3 regions of the Hymenobacter jejuensis genome follow, and region 1 is predicted to be linked to each of the others. Evidence: riboswitches for the same ligand, from Rfam matches in the RefSeq annotation. Region 1 holds a riboswitch; each other region holds the start of a gene.
The links. Region 1 has a riboswitch for S-adenosylmethionine ahead of FHG12_RS11195 (O-acetylhomoserine aminocarboxypropyltransferase/cysteine synthase family protein). Riboswitches for the same ligand answer to the same signal wherever they lie in the genome.
Positions count from the first base shown of each region.

Region 2: another riboswitch for S-adenosylmethionine. It lies ahead of FHG12_RS00240 (amino acid permease); the one in region 1 lies ahead of FHG12_RS11195 (O-acetylhomoserine aminocarboxypropyltransferase/cysteine synthase family protein).
Region 3: another riboswitch for S-adenosylmethionine. It lies ahead of metH (methionine synthase); the one in region 1 lies ahead of FHG12_RS11195 (O-acetylhomoserine aminocarboxypropyltransferase/cysteine synthase family protein).

Region 1 covers NZ_CP040896.1:2,719,607-2,725,012, reverse strand. Annotated here, with positions in the region: gene dxs (1-deoxy-D-xylulose-5-phosphate synthase) at 1-137, opposite strand, end outside; gene FHG12_RS11210 (lysylphosphatidylglycerol synthase transmembrane domain-containing protein) at 358-1,422, shown strand; gene FHG12_RS11205 (copper resistance protein NlpE) at 1,550-1,963, opposite strand; gene FHG12_RS11200 (LysM peptidoglycan-binding domain-containing protein) at 2,209-2,508, shown strand; SAM riboswitch class I at 2,914-3,027, shown strand; gene FHG12_RS11195 (O-acetylhomoserine aminocarboxypropyltransferase/cysteine synthase family protein) at 3,411-4,796, shown strand; gene metX (homoserine O-acetyltransferase MetX) at 5,058-5,406, shown strand, end outside.
Region 2 covers NZ_CP040896.1:77,619-83,024, forward strand. Annotated here, with positions in the region: gene FHG12_RS00235 (MGH1-like glycoside hydrolase domain-containing protein) at 1-1,216, shown strand, start outside; gene FHG12_RS00240 (amino acid permease) at 1,324-2,802, opposite strand; SAM riboswitch class I at 3,132-3,223, opposite strand; gene FHG12_RS00245 (EcsC family protein) at 3,297-4,049, opposite strand; gene FHG12_RS00250 (Gfo/Idh/MocA family protein) at 4,178-5,188, opposite strand; gene FHG12_RS00255 (DegT/DnrJ/EryC1/StrS family aminotransferase) at 5,242-5,406, opposite strand, start outside.
Region 3 covers NZ_CP040896.1:2,306,693-2,312,098, reverse strand. Annotated here, with positions in the region: gene metH (methionine synthase) at 1-2,574, opposite strand, end outside; SAM riboswitch class I at 2,644-2,757, opposite strand; gene FHG12_RS09445 (PA14 domain-containing protein) at 2,941-4,071, shown strand; gene FHG12_RS09440 (SDR family oxidoreductase) at 4,250-4,960, shown strand; gene FHG12_RS09435 (alkene reductase) at 5,070-5,406, shown strand, end outside.

The DNA.
Region 1 (5,406 bases):
CCTCCGTAAATCGAAACCGAGTCGATAATGAACTGCCGGAGCTCCTGGCTGAGTTGTACCAGCTGATCTTGGCTGAGCTTTTTTAGGTCGTTGGGCGAGTTTATAGCCGCCAGCAATTCACCAGGTTCGACAATCATATTCTATAAGGCAAAAGTAGAATTCAGCAAGGCAACAGGCACGTGCTTTAAAAGGTTAGGCTGTAACCTGAGTATTCTGCTACGTACAACAGACAAAGTTACGATTTTTCCAAGCTACCGGTTGTTGCCATCGCCATATCGTTAGGGCCTCTTAATCTGGATTTAACAGCGCCGCCACCCAAGATTCTCTACTTTTACGCTCCGCCTCACCCCCTCGCCTATGCCGCTCACGCAGAACAGTCAAGAACAGCAGCTGCTCGATAAGCTCCGGCCTTCGCGCATCGTGCTGCCCGTCCTGATTGGCCTGAGCGTGGTGGGCTTTATGTTTTGGCGCAGTTATAAACCCGGCGATCTGGCACCGCTGGCCAATGCGAAATTGCACTGGCTGGCCATTATGCTGGTGGTGCTGCTAGCCCGCGACTTAGGCTATGTCTACCGGATCCGGCACATGTCAGAGCGGGCCCTGAGCTGGCGGGCTAGCTTGGACGTAATCATGATTTGGGAATTTGCGTCCTGCGTGCTGCCTTCGGCAGTGGGTGGCACGGCCATAGCACCCTTTCTGCTTAATAAAGAAGGCATTACGCTCGGCAAATCATTGGCGTACGTGATGGCAACGGCCATGCTCGACAATTTGTATTATGTCATCATGGTACCGCTGGTGGTGTGGGTAGCCGGCGACGCCTTATATCCGCACGAGGCACTGCAAGGCGGGTTGGTGGCTACGTTGCGGGTAGCGTTTGTGGTGAGCTACGTTTCGGTCACGCTGTACGCCGGCCTGATGCTCTATGCGATTTTTATTAATCCCTTGTCTGTCAAGCGCTTCTTGGTCCGTTTCTTTTCAATTCGGGGGCTGCGGCGCTGGCGGGCCAAAGCGTACCAGCACGGCAACGAGATGGTATGGGCTTCGGCGCAGCTCCGCGGCAACGGTGCGGGCTACTGGCTTCGAGCGGCGCTCTCCACAGCCTTTGTCTGGACGGCTCGCTATGCCGTAATCGGCTGTATCATCGCGGCTTTCGTCAATGTCAACGCCAACGAGTTCGCGCTCATTTTTGGCCGCAACCTTACTTACAAAGTTATTCTGTTGATCGCCATTACACCGGGCGGGGCGGGCATTGCCGAAGGGGCTTTCCCGACGTTCTTCGGCAAATTCATCGGTACGCCCACGATGACCAACTTTATCGTGCTCCTGTACCGCATCGTGACGTATTACATGTACCTCGTGCTCGGGGCCATATTCCTGCCCCGCTGGATTTCACGGGTGTTCGTCAAGCAACCAGCACCCTAATTCACAATTATTTTGACTATAAATAAGTTACAAATCACCTTTCAGAGCACTTAGCCATTAAAAAAAGCCCTTCTGCACTATGCAGAAGGGCTTTTTTTAATGGCTAGAAATTGTATTTTCAATGCTGTTAGTCAGCTTCCAGCATCATCTGCGAGCCATCTGGGGCTTTGAGAGTAATCTCATTTTTGGTCAGATTAACTACGTCAAAGCTCAGGGAATTGGGGCCACCCGCAGGCGTCAACGTGATCTTTTTAGCAGCTTGATCGAAGGTGTAAGTACCCTGCATTGTTTGGGTGGGCGACGACATGTTGAAGTTGCCGTTGGCATAGAAGCGGAGCTCGGTTTTCTTGTCGGCGCTGGTTTGCGCTACTTTATCGCCGGTGGCAGAGGTTTCTTTATCGGTTTTCCAGACTTTGCTATCGGTACCGTAAAGCAGGTTGGTTTCGCCAACTTTATTTTCCTGGCTACAGCTTGCGGTCAGCAAAGCCACCAACACCAGCAAGCTGGCCAAATACCGGAAGGGAGAAAGGGAGGTTTTCATGGGTTCGTTGTAAGGGTTAGGAAGGTGAGCAATATGCTAGTTGATGCCCGCTGGGTGGAGCTCACGGCATCAAACACAGCGCTTCTTACGGCAGCCGCGCCAAAAGAGTTAGCACCCAACTCTTGAGCTTCCGGAACTACAACTTATTCATCCTAAACGCGTAAGCTCCCCTGATGTCGTGGCAATGGTGCACTTGCCCACTGCCCAAGTTTTTCTCTCCTCTCTAATCTAAAGCTTTACACACTATGGGACTGTTTGATTTTCTGAATAAAGGCGAAGAAAAACCTGCTCAACCGGCTAATCAGCCCAACCAGAATGCGGGTAACACCGATTTCTTTGGTGGCAACAGCGCCCAACCTGCCTCTGCTACTACGCAAGGCGACACGTACACTGTCGTAAGTGGTGACTCACTGTCGAAAATTGCCAAAAATCATTATGGCGATGCTGCCAAATGGCACCAGATCTACGAAGCCAACAAAGGTATTATCGGCAGCAATCCCGATCACATCGAGGTAGGCCAAGTGCTTACATTGCCTAAGAGCTAAGCTCTTATTCTCTTACATAACCAGGCAAAAAGGCTGCCTCCAACTGGAGGCAGCCTTTTTGCATATAAGCTATTGATTTTTACCTATTTAGACTGATTCTTCTTTATAAGACACCATGTGTGTAAAGGTTTCGGGCAAGAAGTACGAAGCCACGCAGAATTGCTTAGTAACACTTGAAGAATAACAGCGATTAGGAAGCCAAATCAGCGGCTTACTGAAACCGTTTTTCGGGTCATTAAGCAAAATATTTTTCCTGTGCTTCTGTTCTTTTTTAGCTAAGTAGCTCATAAACTGCCGACTAGGTCGCGCAAAAAATATTGCCCTGGATTTGCGTATGTCAAATCCAGTTGTACATTTGTAGCTACCAACCCGGTACTCCCCCGCTCGCGGCGGGGTAGTTTTCAAAATTTATACAGAAGCGGCGAGAGATCAGGCTCCGTGACCCGCTGGCAACCTTCGACCGCGCGAAAGGTGCCAATTCCTGCCCGGCCCGGCATCCGCCGACGGGGAATATAAGTTGAGTGCCATGCAAAACTCTTTCGCTTTCGCCCTCTCGTACCCATCCGCCACGGCTGCGTTTCTGCACGCCGGTTTGCCAATGGGTTTTCGTGTTTCGGTTGCCGCTGCTCTTAGCCGCGCCGAAGGTGTAGTCATGCGAATGCGAATGTGCCGCTGTTGCACCTGTTGTTGCTAACTCGCTAAGTCGAGTCTAGCCTCCTTTCCTCCCCCTCTGTACTTACCGCAAAACTGCGTCTTGCAGCGTCTTGGTACGCTCTCCGACGGGTTTTTCCTGCCTCAGCGCAACCTTGCGCTCTTGAGGAGCTTCGCCTAAGCCGTCCGTCGCTTACGCCCTGATTTACAGCATCTTTCTCCTTCTGACACTTCCTAATCACAGCCTCTTTATGTCTACGCAAAACCTGCACTTCGAAACCCTCCAAGTACACGCCGGCCAACAACCCGATCCGACTACCGGCTCCCGCGCAGTTCCGATTTATCAGACAACCTCCTACGTCTTCAAAAGCGCAGAACACGGCGCTAACCTCTTCGCCCTTAAGGAGTTCGGCAACATCTACACCCGTTTGATGAACCCAACCACCGACGTGTTTGAGCAGCGTGTAGCTGCCCTCGAAGGCGGCGTAGCAGCGCTAGCAACCAGTTCGGGTCAGGCTGCTCAGTTCATTGCCCTTAACAATATCCTCCAGGCCGGCGACAACTTTGTTAGCTCGTCGTTCCTCTACGGCGGCACTTACAACCAGTTCAAAGTGGCTTTCAAGCGCTTGGGCATTGAGGTTCGCTTTGCCGACGGCGATAATCCCGATCATTTCGAGCAGTTGATCGACGACAAAACCAAGGCGATTTACCTCGAAACCATCGGCAACCCCAGCTTCAGCGTGCCTGATTTTGAGCGCATTGCCGCCATTGCCGAGAAGCACGACCTGCCGCTGGTTGTAGACAATACGTTTGGCGCTGGCGGCTACTTGTTCCGCCCCCTGGAGCACGGCGCGCACATCGTAGTAGAGTCGGCTACCAAATGGATCGGCGGCCACGGTACCAGCATCGGCGGCGTGATCGTGGACGGCGGCAAATACGACTTCGGCAACGGCAAATTTCCGCAGTTTACGGAGCCTTCCGAAGGTTATCATGGCTTGGTTTTCAATGACGTATTCGGCAAAAACGGCCCGTTTGGCAACATTGCCTTCATCATCCGGGCGCGGGTAGAAGGCTTGCGCGACTTTGGGCCGTCCATCAGCCCTTTCAACTCCTTCCAGCTGTTGCAAGGCCTCGAAACCCTGTCGTTGCGCGTCGACCGCACCGTAGAAAATGCACTTCGGGTGGCCACTTGGCTGGAGCAGCATCCGCAGGTCGAGAGCGTGAACTATCCTGGCCTAAAGAGCAGCCCCTATAACGCCTTGGCGCAGAAGTACTTAAAGCGCGGCTTCGGCGGCGTGCTCACCTTCACCATCAAAGGCAGCAAGGAAACGGCCACCAAGTTTATTGATAACCTGAAGCTGGTGAGCCACTTAGCCAACGTGGGCGACGCCAAGACGCTCATTATTCAGCCGTCGGCTACCACGCACCAACAACTCTCCGACGACGAACAGCGCGCCGCTGGTGTAGCGCCTACGCAACTGCGCCTGTCGGTTGGCATCGAGCATTTTGAAGACATCCGTGCCGATCTGGCGCAGGCCTTCGAAGCCGTTCGCAATGAAGCGCCGCTGCAAGCGGAAGAAGTGGGCAGCACGTTGTTGCAGCCCGAAAAAGAACATGCGCAACCCCTGGAAGTGTAAATGAGAGGTTGGGCGGTGGCCGCGGCGACGAGTCGCAACGGTAGCCGCCTTCTTTCGGGAGTTGCCGCATTGCGGATGGCAGAACGGTTTTTTGTGAGAGAGGGAGCCGTTTTGACCATCCTTCAGTAGCCCGGGCTGAACCGGATCGAGGGATCTTTTTGGGTGGGACCGACTGCCTCCGATCCAGCAGGTTCAGCCCGCGGGCTATTGAAAATCCTTGCAAAGCTTATCCCTTGAGCTTCTGCAACACGCATCTACTTTATGGTCGATAGTCAATTTTTCACCTTACCCCATCCTTTAGCGCTCGAAAGTGGCGCCACGCTGCCGCATGTGCAGGTGGCGTACCATACGTATGGCACGCTCAATGCCAACCACGACAATGTGGTGTGGGTATGCCACGCGCTCACCGCCAACTCCAACGTTTTGGAGTGGTGGCCGGGGTTGTTTGGGGAGAATTGTCACTTTGATCCGGCCGAGTACTTTATTGTTTGCGCCAATATTCTGGGTTCATGTTACGGCTCTACAGGCCCCCTAACGCCCGATCCGGCGACTGGCGAGGCGCTTTTCAGCCGGTTTCCGCTGCTCACCGTTCGCGATATGGTGACGGCGC
Region 2 (5,406 bases), 2.4 Mb from region 1:
CCCGCCAGTACACGCCTGGGCTACGTGGCGCGTCTACCAGATGGACCAGAAGCAGAACAACGGCCAAGGCGACATTGCCTTTCTGGAAGCCGTTTTCCATCGGCTGCTGCTCAATTTTACGTGGTGGGTCAATCGCAAAGACAAGGATAACCGCAACATTTTCGAGGGCGGATTCTTGGGCCTTGACAACATCGGCGTATTCGACCGCAGCGCGCCCCTGCCGACCGGTGGTTACATCGAGCAAGCCGACGGCACGAGTTGGGTGGCGATGTACGCCCTCAACCTGATGCGTATTGCGCTGGAGCTGGCCAAAACCAACCCAGTTTATCAGGACATGGCTAGCAAGTTTTTCGAGCACTTTCTCTACATCGCCGAGGCCATGACCAAGGTGGGCGATGAAGCCTACAACCTGTGGGATGAAGAAGACGAATTCTTTTACGACGTGCTGCATACCCCTGACGATGAGCGCATTCACTTGAAAGTACGCTCTATCGTAGGTCTGATTCCGCTGTTTGCGGTGGAAGTACTCGACGACGAAATGCTGGCGGCCATGCCTGAATTTGAGTACCGGCTGAAGTGGTTTCTGGACAACCGGCCTCATTTGGCCGAGTTGGTGTCGCGGTGGCAGGAACCGGGCAAGGGCGAGCGGCACTTGCTTTCCCTGCTCCGCGGGCACCGCATGAAAAAGCTCCTTCACCGCATGCTCGACGAGTCCGAATTTCTCTCCGAATACGGCGTGCGCGCCCTCTCGCGCTACCACCTCGAGCATCCGTACGTGTACGAAACCCCCGAGATGGATTTCTCGGTGCGCTACGACCCCGGCGAGTCGGTTTCGGATTTGTTTGGCGGCAACTCCAACTGGCGCGGCCCCATCTGGTTCCCGATTAACTACTTGATAATCGAGTCGTTACAGCGTTTCCATTTTTACTACGGCGATACTTTCGAAGTAGAATATCCGACGGGCTCGGGGCAGTTCAGCACCCTTAAAGAAATCGCCGCGGCCCTCTCCGAACGCCTGACCAAGCTGTTTGTTCGCAATAAAAAAGGCCAACGACCCGCGTTTGGCAAGTACAAGCTGCTGCAAAAGGACCCGCATTTCCGCGACTACCTTCTGTTCCACGAGTACTTCCACGGCGACAACGGCAAAGGCCTAGGTGCCAGCCACCAAACCGGCTGGACTGGCCTGATTGCCAAATTGTTATATACCCCAAAATAGCATAGCAGCCACAGCGCCAAGCGGCGGAATTGGTTTTTACTCCTGAATTGCTTATAACAAAAGAGCCGGCGCAATGCGCCGGCTCTTTTGTTATAAGCAATTTCATATCAACTAATAACCTCTTGCGGGGCGGGTTGCGCTTCAGCCTGAATGCCTTGCCGCAGCTTGCTGTTTTTCTTGCCATAGCCGAAGTAGATCGCTAATCCAATGGCCAGCCACACAAACAGACGAATCCAAGTGTCGGCGGGCAATGACAGCATCATCACTAAGCAGGTTAGGATGCCCAAGATCGGCACCAGCGGCACCCACGGCGTGCGGAACGGGCGCGGCGTGTTAGGCTCGCGCTTGCGCAAAATCAAGATGCCAATGCACACCATCACAAAGGCCAGCAACGTGCCGATGCTCGTCATTTCGCCGACGACACTGATGGGCACCAGCCCGGCAAACAGGCTAATAAACACGCCCAGCAGCAGATTGGACTTGTGCGGCGTCTGGAAGCGCGGATGAATCTGGGAGAAAACGCCGGGTAGCAGCCCATCGCGCGACATGGTAAAAAACACCCGCGACTGGCCCAGCAAATCGACCAGAATCACGGAGGTATACCCAATCAGAATGGCGATAATGATGGCTTGGCTGAGCCAGGCATAAGGCGTCTTTTCGATGGCAATGGCCACCGGCGCCGCGCTGTTTTTGAACTCCGTGTAATTGGCCAGACCCGTCATGACGTGCCCGAACAGCACAAACAAAATCGTGCAGATCACCAGCGAGCCGATGATGCCGATGGGCATGTTGCGCTGCGGATTCTTCGTTTCCTGTGCCATGGTGGCTACGATGTCGAAGCCGATAAACACGAAAAACACCACCCCGGCACCCCGTAAAATGCCGCTCCAACCAAACTCGCCAAAGTGGCCTGTGTTGGCCGGAATATAAGGATGGTAGTTGGCTGGGTTGATGTACTGCCAGCCTAGCACGATAAACACGGCCACTACTGAGAGCTTCAGGGCCACCACAATGCCGTTGTAAACGGCCGAGCCTTGCGTACCACGAATGATGATGGCCGTGATGAAGAGCACGATCAGGATGGCGGGCAAGTTGATAAAACCCGACACCACCGAGCCGTCGGCCAGCGTAACTTTTTCGAAGGGCGAAAGCACGAGCTGCGCCGGCATGTGAAGGTCGTATTTGGCCAGAAAGCGCACCAAGTACTGCGACCAGCTGATGGCCACAGTCGCGGCACCCACAGAGTATTCGAGCACCAAATCCCAGCCGATGATCCAGGCAAATAGCTCACCCAGAGTGGCATACGCGTAGGTATAAGCAGAACCCGCCACGGGCACCATAGAGGCAAACTCGGCATAGCACAAAGCCGAAAAGGCGCAGCCAATGGCCGCCACCACAAACGACAGCGTGACGGCCGGTCCGGAGTGGTTGGCGGCTGCAATGCCGGTGAGCGAAAAAAGCCCCGCCCCAATGATTACCCCGATGCCGATGGCAATCAGGTTGAGGCCACCTAAGCTGCGTTTGAGAGTATGAGAGCCGGTTTCGGCAGCTTCCTGCCGCAGAAGTTCCAATGATTTTTTTAACATACAATACGGTTCGGACAAGGCGGGCCACCGGCCGGCTTATCACGATAGAAACGGGAAAAAAGGCTGTGGACTACGCAGCTTGGCTATACCAGAATCACTTTACTGATTCGTATATAAGCACTTGATTATCAAGGTCTTATATACGAATATAAGTTCTGACTCAATTAGGAGCCACAAGCTGCGGCAGTACCGAAAAACAATCAGCAACAACAACCAAATGCGAAGCTGCAGCAGGCACGATCAGCCGTTATCAGAACGGAGCCAGCAGCCGTACGAGCGCACAACAGGAACGGGGCAGCAAGGTTGTTGGAAAAAGCCACGGCAACTTGTTTTTATATGGTCAGGACTTGGCACCGTTTCGGATGGCCCGAGGGTTGCCGGCGTTTCATAGAGCCTGTCTCTCCACGCCTCGGTATAAAAACAATCCTTTGATGGGGAAAGAATTGATGCCGCAAAGGTACGTACCGCAACTTTGCATTACCAAATGCGATCTGTCAGGCGGCCCTTTCGGCGGGTACAGCAGCATCCGACTCGAGAAAGCGCCGCATGCGGAAGCAGTTCATGGCGGTTTCGCCAAGCTGCTCGATCAGGCGGTAATTAGCTACCGCTCCTACTGCTGCCCCAATGAAGGGCATCAGCTGGGCCATCTTTGCCAGATCGATGTAGTCGCGATACTCTTGCTGGAAAGTGCGCCAGTCAAAAGCTTGCACATCGGTGGGCAGCTGGTGGCGATACTCTTCCCAATTGACTACGCGGTGGTACACTTCGTTGCGGGTGTGCTGGCTCGAAAAGGCCAGCTGAAACACATGCAGTAAGTACAAGCGTTCGGTGTAGTCGCGCACATCGTATCCGTACAGCGACGCCACGTCAAATAACAGCTTGATTTTGAGGCCTAACAGCAACGGAAAATCGGCCAGCCCCAGCAGGAAGCCGCCCGCGCCTGTTACGGCTCCTTCGGCCGAAGCCGTGTTGCGGTAGGATCGCACGCGGCAGCGAACCGACTTTTCACGCTCTTCCAGCGAGGCATCGGCAGTGGGCCGGCGCGTGAGGTACGAAGAGCCGTACAGCACACCGCGCACCATCTGCTTGATAGTGACTGTGATGGCTTCATGCAAGCGCTCAGGCAGCCAGGCATTAAGGCGCATCTGTACCCGTCGCGTGAAGCGGTTGAGGTATGAGGGCGGTCGCTGCATCTGTTCTTGCCACGTCCGCAGCTCCGCATAAGCTAGCTGTTCGTAGGAAGTCATAGTATATAGATACGCAGAATAAAACCTACAGGCTCAATTCTTTACATCTATTCTGGCTAAAAGATTCAGGGGTCGATCTATTCTTTCCCCCGGCACGACTTCCGCAACAAGCGCCGAACTCGCCCAAACTATCTCAACCGATATATCCGCTCAATGATCTCTACCACTTTCGCGCCTTCCTGCGCATTGGTTGTAACAGCGGCCCCATGCTGAATCACATCTATCACATTATCAATTACTTGCGCGTGGTTGGCAGCGCTCCCTTTGTACGCCCCATATTCGTTCGCCGGATTGGTGGGGGGCAACGCAGGTAACGTGTAGTCGCGTAGGTGGCAATATTCGACTTGATCCAGGTACTGCCCTCCGATTTTGAGGCTGCCGTGCTCGGCAATCACCGTGATGGAGCTTTCGAGGTTACGGTCCCAGACCGCGGTGCTGTATTGAAGCGTGCCCGAACCTCCGCGCACCAAGTCAAAAGTAACGAGGCCACTGTCTTCAAACTCCGTGATGCCCTGATGGTTGAAGTCTCGAAAACGAGCCTGTAGGTTGGTAACATCGCCAAAAACCCAGTACAACAAATCGATGAAGTGGCTGAACTGCGTGAAGAGTGTGCCGCCGTCCTGGGCCTGGGTGCCGCGCCAGCCGCCAGGACGATAATAACGCGCATCACGGTTCCAAAAGCAGTTGATCTGGACGAGGTAAATCTGACCGAGTCGGCTTTCGTTGTAGACTTGCTTGAGCCAAGCGGCCGGGGGCGAGTACCGGTTCTGCATTACCCCAAACACCAACTGGCCTGTTTGCTGCGCTGTATACACAATATCCTCAGCATCAATATATTGAAGAGCAATCGGCTTTTCAACAACGACGTGCAAGCCGTGGTGCAACCCCGCAATGGCTTGGGGTGCGTGCAGGTTATTGGGAGTTGCCACGGTCAGGACATCCGCGGCTATCTCGGAAGCAAAAAAGGCGTCTAAAGAATTGAAAAACGGCACCCCAAATTCTGCTCCCAATTCTGGTCGTAGCTCTGCGCGCACGTCGACAATGCCCACCAGCTGTGCCCGTTCGTGGCGAGAAACCAAAGCAGCATGCCGACGGCCAATGTGTCCTACCCCACAGATGACGAAGCGGATCGGCGGCATAAGCTTATTACTCTCGGCTTGATGTAATGCTTTGATTTCCAAACAATAGGCACTTAAAAGCGGCGTATTATATCCACAATATACTCTACCTGATCGTTCGTCAACATAGGATGCATGGGCAGAGACAACACCGAACGGGACAACTTTTCGGCTACTGGGAATTGGCCGGCTTTGTAGTTCAAATAATGATAAGCGGGCTGCAAGTGCACGGGCAACGG
Region 3 (5,406 bases), 410 kb from region 1:
CACATGCACCACGGGGCCGGAATATGCCGGCGCAATCTTGACAGCTGTGTGCAGGCGCGAGGTAGTAGCCCCGCCGATGAGCAACGGAATTTTCATACCGCGCTTTTCCATCTCGGCGGCCACGTACGTCATTTCGTCTAGCGAAGGCGTAATCAAGCCGCTCAGGCCCACAATGTCAACTTGTTGATTAACAGCCTCTTCTAAAATCTTCTCTAGCGGCACCATGACGCCCAAGTCCACGATGTCGAAGTTGTTGCAGGCCAGCACCACGCCCACGATGTTCTTGCCGATGTCGTGCACGTCGCCCTTCACCGTGGCCAGCAGAATCTTGCCCGCGGTTTGGCGCTCCTGTCCGCGCTTGTCGGCCAGCAGGTAGGGCTCCAGATAAGCCACCGCTTTCTTCATTACGCGCGCCGATTTTACGACTTGCGGCAGGAACATTTTGCCGGCACCAAACAGGTCGCCCACGACGTTCATGCCGGCCATCAGGGGGCCTTCGATCACTTCCAACGGCCGACCAACTTGCTGCCGCACTTCCTCGGTATCCTGCTCAATGAAATCGGTGATGCCGCGCACCAGGGCGTGTTGCAGGCGCTCGGCGACGGGCAGGCTGCGCCACGCGTCGGCCACCACTTCCACCTTGTCTTTTTGCTTGACGGTCTCGGCAAAATCGACGAGTCGCTCGGTAGCATCGGGGCGACGGTTGAGCAGCACGTCTTCCACCATCTCCAGCAAGTCCGGCGGAATTTCGTCGTAAACCGCTAATTGACTGGGGTTTACGATGCCCATATCCAACCCTGCCCGAATGGCGTGGTAGAGGAAAGCCGAGTTCATGGCCTCGCGCACCACGTCGTTGCCGCGGTACGAGAATGAGATGTTGCTCACGCCGCCGCTGGTGCGGGCGCCGGGCAGGTTCTGCTTGATCCACCGCACGGCCTCAATGAAGTCGAGGGCGTAGTTGCGGTGCTCCTCCATGCCGGTGCCCACGGTCAGGATATTGGGGTCGAAGATGATGTCCTCGGCCGGAAAATCCAGCTCGTTGACCAGAATGTCGTAGGAGCGCTGGCAAATCTCTTTGCGGCGCTCCAACGAGTCGGCTTGGCCGTCTTCGTCGAAGGCCATCACGATGACAGCGGCACCGTACTGGCGCACGGTGCGGGCGCGCTGCTTGAAAACCTCCTCGCCTTCTTTTAGCGAGATGGAGTTGACGATGCTTTTGCCCTGCACGCACTTGAGACCGGCTTCCAACACGCTCCACTTCGACGAGTCGATCATGATGGGCAGGCGGGCAATGTCGGGCTCGGAGGCAATGAGGTTGAGAAACGTGGTCATGGCTTGCTCCGAGTCAAGCATGCCTTCGTCCATGTTGATGTCGAGCACCTGCGCGCCGCCTTCTACCTGCTCGCGCGCCACAGCCAACGCCTGCTCGTACGCCCCGGTCCGGACGAGGCGCGCAAACGCCCGCGAACCCGTCACGTTGCAGCGCTCTCCAACGTTGACAAAGAGGCTATCTTCGTAAATACCAAAGGGTTCGAGGCCGCTGAGGCGCGTCGCCTGCGGCACCGTAGGCAAGGGGCGTGGCGCAAATTGGGGTGCCAACTTGGCTAGCTCGCCGATGTGCTGGGGCGTGGTGCCGCAGCAGCCACCGACCACGTTCAGCAGGCCATCGCGGAGGTAATCTTCCACCACTTCGGCAAACTCCTGCGCCGACTCGTCGTAGCCGCCGAACGCGTTGGGCAAGCCCGCATTCGGGTACGCCGAAATGTGCACGTTGGCAATGCGACTCAGTTCCTGAATGTACTGCTTGAGCTGCTTAGCGCCCAGGGCACAATTCAGGCCCACGCTCAAGAGTGGCAAGTGATGAATCGAGTTCCAAAAGGCTTCCACCGTCTGCCCCGACAACGTGCGGCCGGAAGCGTCGGTGATCGTGCCCGAAATCATGATCGGCACAACTTTGCCACCTTCGTCGAAGAAGCGCTGCACGGCATAGAGCGCCGCTTTGGCGTTGAGCGTGTCAAAAATGGTTTCGATCAGCAGCGCGTCGGAGCCGCCGTCGATGAGGCCGCGCACCTGCTCGTGGTAAGCCGTGGCCAACTCGTCGAACGTGGTAGCACGGTAGCCGGGGCGGTTTACGTCGGGCGAAAGCGAGGCCGTGCGGTTGGTTGGCCCAATGGCACCGGCTACAAAGCGCGGCTTGCTGGGGTCTTGGGCCGTAAACTCATCGGCTACTTCGCGGGCCAGCCGCGCCGATTCGTAATTGAGCTCATACACAACGTGTTCCAATCCGTAGTCGGCCTGCGCGATAGAGGTACCGCTGAAGGTATTGGTCTCCACCATGTCGGCCCCGGCAGCGAAATATTCCGCGTGGATGTTGCGAATAATATCGGGGCGCGTGAGCGAGAGCAGGTCGTTGTTGCCGCGCAAGGGCTTGGGATGATTGGCAAAGCGCGGCCCCCGAAAATCCTCCTCGTCCAGCGTGTAGCGCTGAATCATCGTGCCCATGGCGCCGTCGAGCACCAGGATGCGTTGTTGCAGGATGGAGTAGAGGGGCGAGTCGGAACAGTGCGTCTTCATAGATTCTCTTTCAAAACGGCAGGTACAAAAAACCTATCCAGAAAGAGAAAACTGCGGGTGCAGGTTCCGTACTTATCTTCTTTCGTTTCCTCCAAGAGGGCGAAATGGGAGTTGGCACCTTGCTTCGCGGTCAGGTTGCCAAGACGTCGTAGGGCCCAATCCCTCGGTCTTTCTGGATAAGTATCACAACAAAGGTACATCCTAAACACCGAAAAATAAACGGACTTGCCGCGGGCTTGGTTTACCGCCCGATTATCTGTTCTCCGGATGCGCATTCGCAAATATTTTATTTTCTATATACTAACAAGAAAAGCTGCCGCGTTAGCCCAACAACGGTGTGGATCATTTACTTAGCAGAGGTTGCGCATGAAAGCATTGGTGCGGTTGCTGTCGTTGATGCTGCTCGGTGTAGCGCAGGTGAGCATGGCGCAGGTTGCCGCCGGCGACGGTTTGAAAGGCGACTATTTCGACGGCAAGAATTTCGAGAAGCTGGCCTTAACCCGCATCGACAAAACGATCGATTTTAACTGGACCATCGGCCCCCGAGGGGAAGGCCGGTGGATATCGCCCGGGCCGAACGTACCCGGCGAGCAGTTTTCGGTGCACTGGACGGGGTACCTATATGCCCCAGTAACAGGGGTTTACACTTTTCAAATCACGACCGATGACGGCATGCGCGTACGGGTAGGCGGCCGGAAAATCTTAAACTCTTGGCAAAACCAGGCTGCCGCCGTTTATACGGCCCACCAACGGCTAACGGCAGGCCGGTACTACTCGCTGCAGGTAGACTATTATCAGGTTGAAAAGGACACGCGGGCGCTGCTGGCTTGGCAGCTACCCAACTCCACCGAAGCGCCCCAGCCCATCCCGACTACCAATCTGTATTCGGCTATGCCAACCTCTGCCGTACCTATTCTGCCTAAATCAGCTCGGCCTCAGCCCGCCGTTGCAGCCCGCTCAACGACAGCAAACAATACACCTGTAGTAGCCGCCGCCCCGACAACACCTCCCAGAAAATCAATACTTACGCCTTTAAAAGCGGCGTTACCAACAGGCCGTCGGCCGCGGGCAATTGCAGCACAGCCCAAGGTAGCGTCTGCGCCCGAGCCTGTCACCGACGAAGCGGCATCCTTGCCCGATATGTCGGCATTGGGCAAAGGCGACGTCGTGACGCTGCCCAACCTGTATTTTACCCAAAGCACTGCCACCCTGCTGCCGACTTCGCGCCCTGTGCTCAATGCCTTGGCTCGCACTCTACGCGAGCAGCCCGCACTGCGCATGGAAATAGCCGGCCACACCGACAATGTAGGCGAAGCCGCGCTAAATCTCCGGCTTTCGGAGCAGCGCGCCCGTGTGGTGCGGCAGTATCTGGTGCAGCAAGGCATTGATTCGGTGCGGCTTACGGCCCGCGGCTACGGCGGCATGCGCCCCGTCGCCGACAACCAAGACCCCAAACAACGGCCGCGCAACCGTCGGGTAGAAGTGGTTGTGCAGTAGGCAGTTACAATGATGCGGCACTGCCGGAAGCTTGCCGACAGGCTTTAATGCAATGTATTGATAATCAATTAATTACTAAATATTAATTTTAATCATTATCCGGAGTAGCAAGTAGTTGCTGTAACCTTTTGCCCACGCCAGCGCTTCTATACGCCGCAACTGATTAGCGCGGCAACACATGAGCGAACCGGCAAAGAGAGTAGCCCTGGTTACGGGCGGCAACAAAGGCATTGGCTTGGAAATAGCCCGTCAACTAGGCCAGCAAGGCATTACGGTAGTGATTGGCGCTCGCGACGAGGCTCGCGGCAACGCAGCCGCCAACCAATTGTGTCAGGAAGGCCTCGATGCGCACGCCGTGCAGCTCGACGTAACCAACGCCGAGGAGGTGGCCGCGCTGCCCGCTTTCTTTCAGCAACGTTTTGGCCGGCTTGATATTCTTGTCAACAACGCCGGGGTGCAGGAAGACCCTACTGGCAACGCTACGGTGGCGCTGTTTCGGAGCACGTTCGAGATCAATGTGTTCGCGGTTTTTGCCGTGACGGAGGCACTGCTGCCGCTGCTTAAGCAAAGTCCGGCGGGCCGCATCGTCAACCACAGCAGTCGCCTGGGTTCGCTTACGGCCATGAGCAACAGCCCTTTTTTGATGCCGGCCTACATGTCGTCGAAAGCGGCGCTGAACATGCTCACGGTGCTTACAGCCAGAGAGTTAAAAGACACCACCGTCAAAGTAAATTCGGCGCATCCCGGCTGGGTAAAAACGGAGCTTGGCGGCGAAGGCGCGCCACTCAGCATCGAAGAAGGTGCACGCACGGCCGTTGAGCTGGCGACGCTGCCCAGCGATGGTCCTACGGGCGGCTTTTTTCACAAAGGCCAGCCGTTGCCGTGGTAACAAACTACGGGGAAGGCTCGCCAAAACCTTTTGCACACCTTATCAGTTGCATAAAATCAAATCGAACAAAACCAATTTTTGAGCACCTGCTCCCCTTCATTCTACGATCATGAGCCAAGTTCCAAATCTATTTACGCCCATTCAAGTGGGCGCCCTTACGCTCCCTAATCGCCTGGCAATGGCGCCCATGACGCGCAGCCGGGCCACCAACCCAGGCAACGTCCCGACTGATTCCATCATCGAATATTACGTGCAGCGCGCTTCGGCCGGCCTGATCATCACGGAAGGTTCGCAGGTTTCGCTACAGGGTGTGGGCTACATAAACACGCCCGGCATTTACTCAGATGAGCAAGTAGCTGGCTGGAAGAAAGTTACGGACGCTGTGCACGCCGCGGGCGGTCGTATTTTTATTCAGCTGTGGCACGTGGGTCGCGTTTCGCACCCGT